One region of the Alteromonas sp. ABH4_456 genome, then DNA from elsewhere that is predicted to be linked to it. Evidence: predicted binding sites of a transcription regulator. Region 1 holds the regulator's gene; the other holds the start of a gene.
The links. The regulator FNR, encoded in region 1, switches genes on or off when oxygen is low (the NO sensors DNR and NnrR bind a similar motif). The targets are predictions, from matches to a motif close to TTGATCTAGATCAA.
Positions count from the first base shown of each region.

Region 2: a site for FNR is predicted at 2,807-2,820, ahead of hemN (oxygen-independent coproporphyrinogen III oxidase). Genes of this name have one in related genera too.

Region 1 is NZ_JBSWXO010000001.1:61,229-66,135, forward strand. It holds gene ACXAG2_RS00280 (heavy metal translocating P-type ATPase) at 1-810, shown strand, start outside; gene ccoS (cbb3-type cytochrome oxidase assembly protein CcoS) at 815-1,006, shown strand; gene ACXAG2_RS00290 (sulfite exporter TauE/SafE family protein) at 999-1,667, shown strand; gene fnr (fumarate/nitrate reduction transcriptional regulator Fnr) at 1,695-2,432, shown strand; gene uspE (universal stress protein UspE) at 2,535-3,455, shown strand; gene ttcA (tRNA 2-thiocytidine(32) synthetase TtcA) at 3,547-4,485, shown strand; gene rssA (patatin-like phospholipase RssA) at 4,489-4,907, shown strand, end outside.
Region 2 is NZ_JBSWXO010000011.1:116,447-121,353, forward strand. It holds gene modB (molybdate ABC transporter permease subunit) at 1-380, shown strand, start outside; gene ACXAG2_RS16465 (ATP-binding cassette domain-containing protein) at 368-1,381, shown strand; gene hemN (oxygen-independent coproporphyrinogen III oxidase) at 1,374-2,747, opposite strand; gene ACXAG2_RS16475 (TonB-dependent receptor) at 2,881-4,907, opposite strand, start outside.

The DNA.
Region 1 (4,907 bases):
AGCTGGTTTGCTGAGCCGGCACGGGAAAATGCAATCCGTGCTTTGATGGGGGCAATAGAGTCCCGTTCAGAACATCCGGTTGCCGCTGCCTTTGTTTCTGATTACAATCAGGGATTAATTCTGAGTCAAGTTGACGTTGTGGCCGGAATGGGTATCAGCGCGCAATGCAATGGCCGCAGTTATAAAGCCGGTTCGGCTTCTTTCACCGGTGTTGATGCCGGCCTGTCGCCTTTTCCCGCTAACGTGTTTCTTACCGAAAACGGTGTGCCCGTTGCCGCCTTTCGTGTAGCAGATAAAATTAAAGCGGATGCCGCAGACAGCCTGAGCAAACTGGCGCAACTGGAGCGGATAATTCTGAGTGGCGATATTCAGCAAAATGTTGACGACATTGCAAAGAATTTACCTGTAGACAAAGCCACAGGCGGGAACAGCCCTGAAGATAAATTAAACGCCGTGACAGCCCTTCAGCGGCAGGGCCGTCATGTCATGATGCTGGGTGATGGTATTAACGACGCGCCGGTGATGGCAGCGGCTGATGTTAGCATTGCAGTGGGTAATGCCACGGATATCGCAAAAAGTGCCGCAGATGTGATTTTATTAAATGATAAGCTGGCTGTACTCGGACACCTTACTCTGATGGCCAGAAGAGTAAAAGCGACAGTCAGGCAGAATATGGGATGGGCCGTAGGCTACAATCTGGTTATCCTGCCGTTTGCAGTATCCGGCATCCTGACGCCGTGGATGGCGGTGATTGGTATGAGCCTGAGTAGTATTCTGGTAGTAACTAATTCGACGAGACTGTTAAAGTAACGCTATGAGTATAATTTACGTCCTTATTCCCCTTGCTGTGATTATTGTGGCCATTGCCATCGGCGTATTTTTTTGGGCAGTAAAATCGAACCAGTTTGAAGACCTGGATCGCCAGGGCTACAGTATTCTTTTCGATGATGATTTATCTCCTGAAGAAAAAAAGCTGGCCGAAGAACGAAAAAAACTCAATGAGTGATCTGTCGTTTTTTTCTGCCTTGCTGGTCGGGCTGGGCGGAGGCGTTCATTGTGTGGGAATGTGCGGCGGCGTATCGCTGGCACTGTCTGCCGCCACGCCGGCAGGCTCATCCCCTTTACCCTATGCGCTTAGCTATAACTTTGGTCGTATATTCAGCTATATACTTGCCGGCGCTGTAACCGGCGGTATCGGGCAGATAGCAAAAGATGCTGTACCGGTGACCGGCCCCGTACTCGCTGTATTCAGTGGCATCATGCTGATTGCCATGGCCTGTTATCTGGGTAACTGGTGGCGTGGCCTGACCGCTGTTGAAGCCCTCGGCAGTAAACTCTGGCAGAGAATTCAGCCGCTGTCGAAACGGTTTTTACCTTTCAGGTCTCCTATTAGCGCCTTTCCCTATGGTATGATTTGGGGATGGTTGCCCTGTGGACTGGTTTATTCCACCCTGACGTGGGCACTGGCTTCAGGGACGGCAATATCCGGTGCTGTAATCATGGCCGGTTTTGGTTTAGGAACGCTACCGGCGTTGCTGGCTGTCCGGGCAGGTGCAGACTGGCTTTCCTCAGGTTTCAGACAACCCGTAGTTCGTCAAATCATTGCTTTGAGTTTGCTGTTGTACGCATTTTTGCTGTTGTGGCAGGCTTTAAGTACTATACATTAGAATTATCGCAAACAGCGGGAAGTGAGCATGCAAAAACGTTCGGATTTTTCTATACACTGCCAGAGTTGCAGTTTCAGCCATCTGTGTCTGCCTGTGGCCCTCAACAAAACTGAGATTGAGTCACTGGATGACATCATTGAACGCAAAAAACCTTTGCATAAACACGACACCCTGGTAGAAGCCGGCGATAAATTTACCTCTCTGTACGCCGTGCGGGCAGGTTCATTTAAGTCTTTTGTCACCGATAAAGAAGGTGAAGAGCAAATTATCAGTTTCCACTTCCCTGGCGATATTATCGGTTTTGACGGTTTACGTGACGACACTCACCAGAGTTATACTCAGGCGCTGGAAACTGCCATGGTGTGTGAGCTTCCCTATTCCACCCTTGAAAAAATGTCTGAGCAATTCCCAAAATTGCGCCATCAGATCATGCGTTTTATGAGTGCTGAAATTAAGCAGGATCACGAAATGATGATGCTGCTGAATAAACGGACGGCAGAAGAACGTCTGATTTATTTTATCGCCCATCTGTCCGGTCGGTTTGAAGAACGGGGTTTTTCTCACCGTCAGTTCAATCTGAGTATGACCCGCAACGAAATCGGTAATTATCTCGGTTTAACGGTAGAAACGATCAGCCGCTTACTGACCCGCTTCCAGAAAGAAGGCATTATCAAAGTAGACGGGAAGCTCATTACTGTTCTGGATTTTGCGGCTATGGATAAAAAGCTGCACTCTATGGACATTCCTACTCTTTGCGTGGATTAAGATCCCGTTGAAATATTGATCTGAAACAAGGTCTCTCCTGCTGTAAGTCTTATACTAAAGATGAAGGCAGTATTATTGTCTTCATCAATAAGGAGAGACGCCATGATCACCTGCAAACGTATTCTCGCCGTCGTTCAGGCCGACAACCCTGAACAACCTGCCCTTTCAAGAGCCATCGAAATTGCCCGTAAAACCGGTGCAGAAGTACACGCACTGCTTGTTGTATACGACTTTTCTTATGCCATGACAACAATGCTCACCCGCAGTGAGCGTGAAGCCGTGCGTGATGCGGTAACCAAAGACCGTATTGCCTGGGCAGAAAAAAATCTGACCCGCTACGATGATTATGATGTAAAGGTTGCTGTTGAGTGGAGTGATAAACGTTACGAAGCCATTACCCGCTACACCATTAACCGTCAGGTTGACCTGGTCGTTAAAGCTACCCGCAAACACGATGATTTTGCATCAGTGCTCTTTACACCAACAGACTGGCACTTACTAAGAAAATGTCCGGCTCCGGTTTTACTTGTCAAAGCCCATGCCTGGCCTGAACACGGTAATATTGTTGCGGCAGTCAATGTGGGTACAGAAGACAAAGAACATGCACAACTGAATGACAAGTTGACCGGTATCGCAAAGGATTATGCAGAGTTACTGAGCGGTCAGGTACATCTGGTTAATGCCTATCCTTCTGCCCCACTGAATATCGCCATTGAGATCCCCGATTTCAATCCTGAGACGTATCATAATGCTGTGCGCAATCATCATGTTCAGGAAATGGAAAACCACAGCGCTAAATTTGGGATCGGCGTAGCAAATTGCCATGTTGTTGAGGGATTACCTGATATAGCCATTCCGAAAGTGACTGAACAGCTGGATGCAGAACTCGTCGTCATCGGTACCGTGGGACGTACAGGCATATCAGCCGCCTTTTTGGGCAATACAGCAGAGCATGTTATTGATAACCTGAATTGCGATGTGCTTGCGGTTAAACCTGACGGCTTTACGTCTCCGGTTAAGTAAATGCGCGATAACGGAATGCTGCTTGTGTAGCAGCATTCCGTCTGCTTTTGTATAATGGTACTTTTATCTTTCCAGCCAATTCTGAAGTGCCATGAATCAAGTAACATCTACGCCATCTGACAACGCCAGTCACAGTGCGCAAAGTAAACAAAAATACAACTTTAACAAGTTGCAGAAAAGACTTCGCAGACATGTTGGCAAAGCCATCGAAGACTTCAATATGATTGAAGACGGCGACAAGGTCATGGTGTGCTTATCCGGCGGAAAAGACAGCTATACCTTGCTGGATATCCTGCTATTTTTACGCAAAATTGCACCGGTCAATTTCGATATCGTCGCGGTTAACCTCGACCAGAAGCAGCCCGGCTTTCCGGAGCATGTGTTACCTGAATACCTGAATTCTCTGGGTATTGACTACAAAATTGTAGAAGAAGATACCTATTCCATTGTTAAAGATAAAATCCCTGAAGGGAAAACCACCTGTTCACTGTGTTCAAGATTAAGACGCGGGATCCTGTACCGTACTGCAAAGGAACTCGGCGCAACCAAAATAGCCCTCGGTCATCATCGTGATGATATGCTGGAAACATTGTTTCTGAACATGTTCCATGGCGGAAAGCTAAAAGCCATGCCCCCCAAACTGGTAAGTGATAATGGTGAACACATTGTTATTCGCCCGCTGGCTTATTGCAGTGAGAAAGACATTCAGAAATACGCTGACGCCACTGAGTTCCCGATCATCCCCTGTAATCTTTGCGGTTCTCAGGAAAATCTGCAAAGACAGAATATTAAAATGATGCTGCAGGACTGGAATAAGCGTTTTCCGGGTCGCATTGAGTCTATGTTCCGTGCAATTCAGAACGTTGCCCCATCACACCTCGCTGATGGCAATTTGTTTGATTTTAAAGGGATCAAGGCCACAGGCGCACCGGTAGAAGACGGTGATACAGCCTTCGACAAGCCGGATTTTACCAGTGCGGTCAGTGATGATGCACAATTCCCTGTTCAAATTGTTAATCTGACGGAATAAACCATGAAAATCGGACTCGCACTCGGTGCCGGCGCTGCAAGGGGCTGGACACATATTGGCATCATTGAAGCACTTGAACGGCTGGGCGTTAAGATAGATGTGGTTGCGGGTTGCTCGATAGGTGCTTATGTGGGCGCAGCCTATGCAAGTGGTAAGCTTGAGCCCCTCAAAGAGTGGGCTTGCTCGTTAACAGAATGGCAAATCCTGTCTTTAATGGGTGTTGGCATCCGCAAAGGTGGCATTGCCAGCGGACAAAAAGTGTTTACCAAACTGGCGGAAGAATTTTGCGCCCCGTCTTTTGAAGAGATGAATAAACCCTTTGCTGTGGTTGCCACGGATTTATACTCCGGCCGCGAAGTCATGTTCAACCAGGGGCCCGTTGATAATTGTATTCAGGCATCCTGCGCAATTCCTGCCCTGTT
Region 2 (4,907 bases), on a different contig from region 1:
CACTGCCCTTTGCCGTACAGCCTCTTTATGCCAGTTTTATTCAGCTGGACAGTCGTTATATCGATGTAGCCCGAACCATGGGAATGTCCAAATGGTCACGTTTCCGTCGCATCATTATGCCTATCTGTAAACCCGCCTTTATCGTTGCACTTGGATTAAGTTTCGCCCACACCATCGGTGAATTTGGTGTGGTGCTGATGATAGGCGGCAATATTCCGGGTGAAACTCAGGTACTGTCTATTGCGTTGTTTGAGCATGTGGAGGCACTTGAATACGGTCAGGCTCATGCGCTTGCTCTTGGCTTGCTGGTCTTTTCCTTCCTCTTGATGGCGCTGCTTTACCGCTATAACCGAAACGGAGTGTCGTCATGGAAGTCGTAGTGCAGGCAACATGGGACAATCTGCAACTCAATGCCAGTATTCAGTTACCGGCAACGGCACAATTTATTGGCCTGAGCGGACCATCCGGCGCCGGTAAATCAACATTTCTGCGTTGCCTGGCCGGACTTACCGGTTCTGCAATAGTCACCGGGCAGTGGGAAAATAGTCGCATTGCCAGGGTCCGCACAGGGCTCGTGTTTCAGGACAGTCTGTTATTCCCCCATTTATCAGTGGGGCAGAATTTACTGCTGGCGGCAGATTTTGCAAAACAGCAGACCTATCACTTTGACGAGGTGGTTCTGGGGTGTAAATGTAATCACCTGATGACACGTATGCCCGATACACTCTCGGGAGGCGAAGCGCAGCGGGTAGCCATTGCCAGAGCCATTTTAAATTCACCGCAAATCCTGTTACTGGATGAACCGGTGAGCGCGCTGGATGATACGTTAAAACACGATGTGCTTAAGTATTTAACAAAGCTGGCCCGCAGCGGTCTGAAAATGCTGATGGTGTCCCACGACCTCCGTGAACTGGCTTTGTACAGTGAATACATGGCATGGATGGAGCAGGGCAGTATTGTCCATCAGGGCGCATCAAATGATGTGCTGGCACAGTTAACTCCGTCTATGCCAAATTTCGAACAGCAGTTCAGTGTGCTTAAAGGCGCACTAAAAGCACATCTGCCCGAGCAGGCTTGTTATGCCATAGAATGCGAAGGGCATACGCTCTATGCACGCTATCCTGTGGTCAGTAAGGAACAGGCCATGCTGACCATCGACGCCAGGGATGTCAGTATCGACCGGCAGGAAGCTAATGCCTCTTCCATTGTCAATGCCTTACCCTGTGTCATTGAGTCCGTGTCTGAAAGCCGGGGCGGGCAGGTAATGATAAATCTGATGTGTGGCCGCAGCAGATTGTTTGCGCTGATCAGTCAGTTGTCCCAGGAACGGTTACAGTTCCGTGAGGGAGAAGCTGTAACCGCCAGGTTTAAACTCAGATAACTCGGGAATACCGGTGCTGAATTGCGGCGCTGCCTTTAAGGTAAGCGTCGAAAGTCATACAGATGATGCGGATAAACAGTCTTGCTGACGGAAATACCTCGATACCCGTTCCGGTTACCTGTAATAAACCATCTTCTTCAAATTCTTTCAGTGCCGCCAGTTCCGGCTCAAAATGCTGGCGGAACTGAATACCGAAAAGCGCCTCTGTTGCAGAAAAGTCCACGGTAAGATTGCACATTAATTGTTGGATAACGTAGCGTCTGAGCAAATCTGAGGGCGACAGAAACACGCCTTTTTCTGCAATTTCTTCATTGTTATCAAGTTTGCCGTAATAGTCATTCAGGGTTTTCGGGTTTTGCAGGTAAGCATTGCCTGCGGCACTGATAGAGGAAACGCCCAGTCCCAGTAAATCCAGATCCCCCCGTGTGGTGTAGCCCTGAAAATTCCGGTGCAATTTTTTATTCCGTTGCGCTTCGGCCAGTTCGTCAGACGGCAGGGCGAAATGGTCCATGCCAATCATTTCATAACCTGCCTGTGTAAGGCTGGTGATGGCTTGTTTCATGAGCCCTGTTTTTACCTGTGCAGAAGGCAGCCACTCATCTTTTATTTTGCGCTGGGCAGCAAACCGCTCAGGCAGATGGGCGTAGCTGAACAGGGAAATCCGCTCCGGCGTCATCGCCTTTACCGCTGCCAGTGTAGAAGCAAAGGTATCTGCTGTCTGATGAGGCAGGCCGTAAATCAGATCCAGATTCACAGATTTAAATCCGGCGGAACGGGCGCAATCTACCAGCGTGGCGATATGCGATGTGCTCTGAACCCGGTTTATCGCTTCCTGCACACGGTAATCCGTATCCTGTACGCCAATACTCAGGCGGTTATAGCCTAAAGAGGCAAGGTGTCGCAAATAAGCAGGCGTGGTACGGCGGGGATCGATTTCAATACTCATTTCTGCATCGTTGACCACATCAAAAGCCGATTTCAGCATACCTGCCAGGCGTGTTTGCTGTTGCTCTGTGAGGAACCCCGGCGTGCCCCCTCCCAAGTGTATTTGTTCCGCTTTACGGTGCCGGAAAGCAGGCGCGCGCCGTTGAATTTCTTTTTCCAGATAATCCAGATAACGATCTGCTTTTTCCTGATGTCTGGTCACAATTTTATTGCAGCCGCAGTAATAACAAAGGCTGTGGCAGAAAGGAATATGTACATACAGCGAAACGCCGCTGGCCTGAGTGACACTCAGTGCTTTTTCCAGAGGCGCTGGTTCAGATAACCCGGAAAACGTTAATGCGGTTGGGTAAGAGGTATAGCGCGGCCCGTTAATATTGTATTTCTTCAGGCGTGCGGGATCGAATAATTCGTTTGCTGACATGGTTATTCCGGCTTGAGTAGAATGCACGGAAAGTATAATCAGCAGACAAAGAGGTGTTGTTGATCTACTTCAAGTTTTCGCCAGCCAGTTTTGTAAAACGCAACCGGCCGGCGTTTACTCTTCGAAATGACAATCAGAACTTGCGGGTAACAGTGACACCCCAGGAGAGCGGCTGGCCGGGATAAGCCATAAGCTTGCCGGCCTGAACAGGTACATCGAAACCGTTTCTGGCGATGTACTCTTTATTTGTCAGATTCCTGCCCCATAACGTGATGCGTGTATCCCACTGCGGGACTGACAGTTCAACCCGTGCGTTCACCAGGGCATAACTGCTGCTGTGTTTATACGGATCGTTAGTATCATCAAGGAACAAGTCTCCCGTATATTGATAATCTGCAGCCATGACAACCGGATACCCGCCTGCCATTAATGTGTGTTGCAACGTCAGGCTGGCAGAGGTTTCCGGTTCAAACCCCAGGCGATCACCGGTTCTGGAGCAGTAGGGTGTATCTGCAGAAGGCCGGCCGGGATCATCCGTCCCGGTATGCCAGGGATAAGCAACCTGGCAGGTGCCTTTTTCAAAATCGTCAAAACCGGTAAGGGTACGGGCAAGGGTCAGGCCGGCACGGGTATCGGAAACAGGAAACCAGACAATTTCAAGTTCATACCCTTTAGTATGTAAGTCGCCGGCATTTTGTAAATTAAAACCAAGACCGGTAAAAGTCGAGGCCTGAAAATCTTTGATTTGGGTGTAATGCAGTGCACCGTTAATGCGCAGGTTTTGCTCCGGAAATTGTTTTTTCACACCCAGTTCGTAAGCGGTGGCTTTTTCTGCGTTAAATTGGGGGCTTAACCCTTCGGCAATACGATCTGTATTCATGCCTCCCGATTTAAACCCTGTGCTGGTACTGGCATACCAGAGGCTATTGTTATCTGGTTGCCAGCTTATTTTCAGCGTCCCTGTAAGTTGTCCGTCGTTACGTTTTTCGTCCAGATCACTACGGGGAAGTACCGATGCTGTACCGAGAAAGTAATAGCCCCAGCCCGCCTGAGTAAAAGGAAGCAGCGCACTGAGTTGCGTGTAATCAGGGGGATTGCCGGTTGCCAGGCTCTGAGCAAAAGAGCCAAGGGCGACAGCGGCACTCAGCGGATCAGGAATGTTTTCAGTACCTGTTGGTAATCCGTCAATGCCAGGACCCTGTTCATCAAAGCGGGCGGTCAATGTTTTATCCTCGCGGGTGTATCGTAATCCGGCGGTGAGGGTAAATTCTTCAGCAAATTGCCAGTCAGTCTGGCTGAATACGGCCAGGCTGTCCTGCTGCTGATAAGCATTGTGGGCAAACTGAGTCTGGCCGGGCGTGGCTGATGCAACAGCGGGGACAAGGCCGGATGTTGCTGCACTCAGGGCATTTACGCCGTCAGTCAGGGGTTGCAGTTCAGCCGCAGACGCTGCGAAAAATGCCGGAAATGCGTCACCGGTGGTGATAGCAAAATCCAGGTCAAGGTTCTGGCTGAAATACCACAATCCGGCGATGGTAGTGACATGCTCACCGGACCAGGTTGCCCGCAACTCCTGGGAAAACGCCTGTTGTCGGGCGTTATTGGTAGTGGAAAGCAAGTCTGCATCAGTAAAATCTGTATCTGTCTGGTCGAAGCTGTCAAAGCCACGCCAGGCTGTGATGGAGGTGAGCAATAATGCGGGGGATGTTTGCCAGTTTATTTCTGCAGAAAGCCCCTTGTCCTGCATGCGGGATTCGGGCAGGGAGCTGAGTGCCGTGGTATAGCGGTAAAACTCATCACCGGTAAATAAGGTGGCATTGTACGGTGGCATCATCAGCAAGGTGTCTGTTCCGTATTTCCCTTCGACACCGTTTGCTTGCCGGTTATCCTGCAACGTTAATGCGCCGCAACAATGTTCATCGAGTTCTGCGTAATCGGCAATTATCCGCACTGATACGTCGTCTGACGGCGTATACAGGGTTTGAAGACGCACACCGGAACGGTTCCTGTCATTAATTGTGTCGTCACCATAGCCTGTGTCATCAATCCATCCATCCCTGCGCGTACTGAAGCCTGATACTCTGGCAGCCAGTTTATTATCAATTACATTAATTGACGTTGCTCCGCTTAGCCGGATCAAATCACCATTGCCGGCGGTTA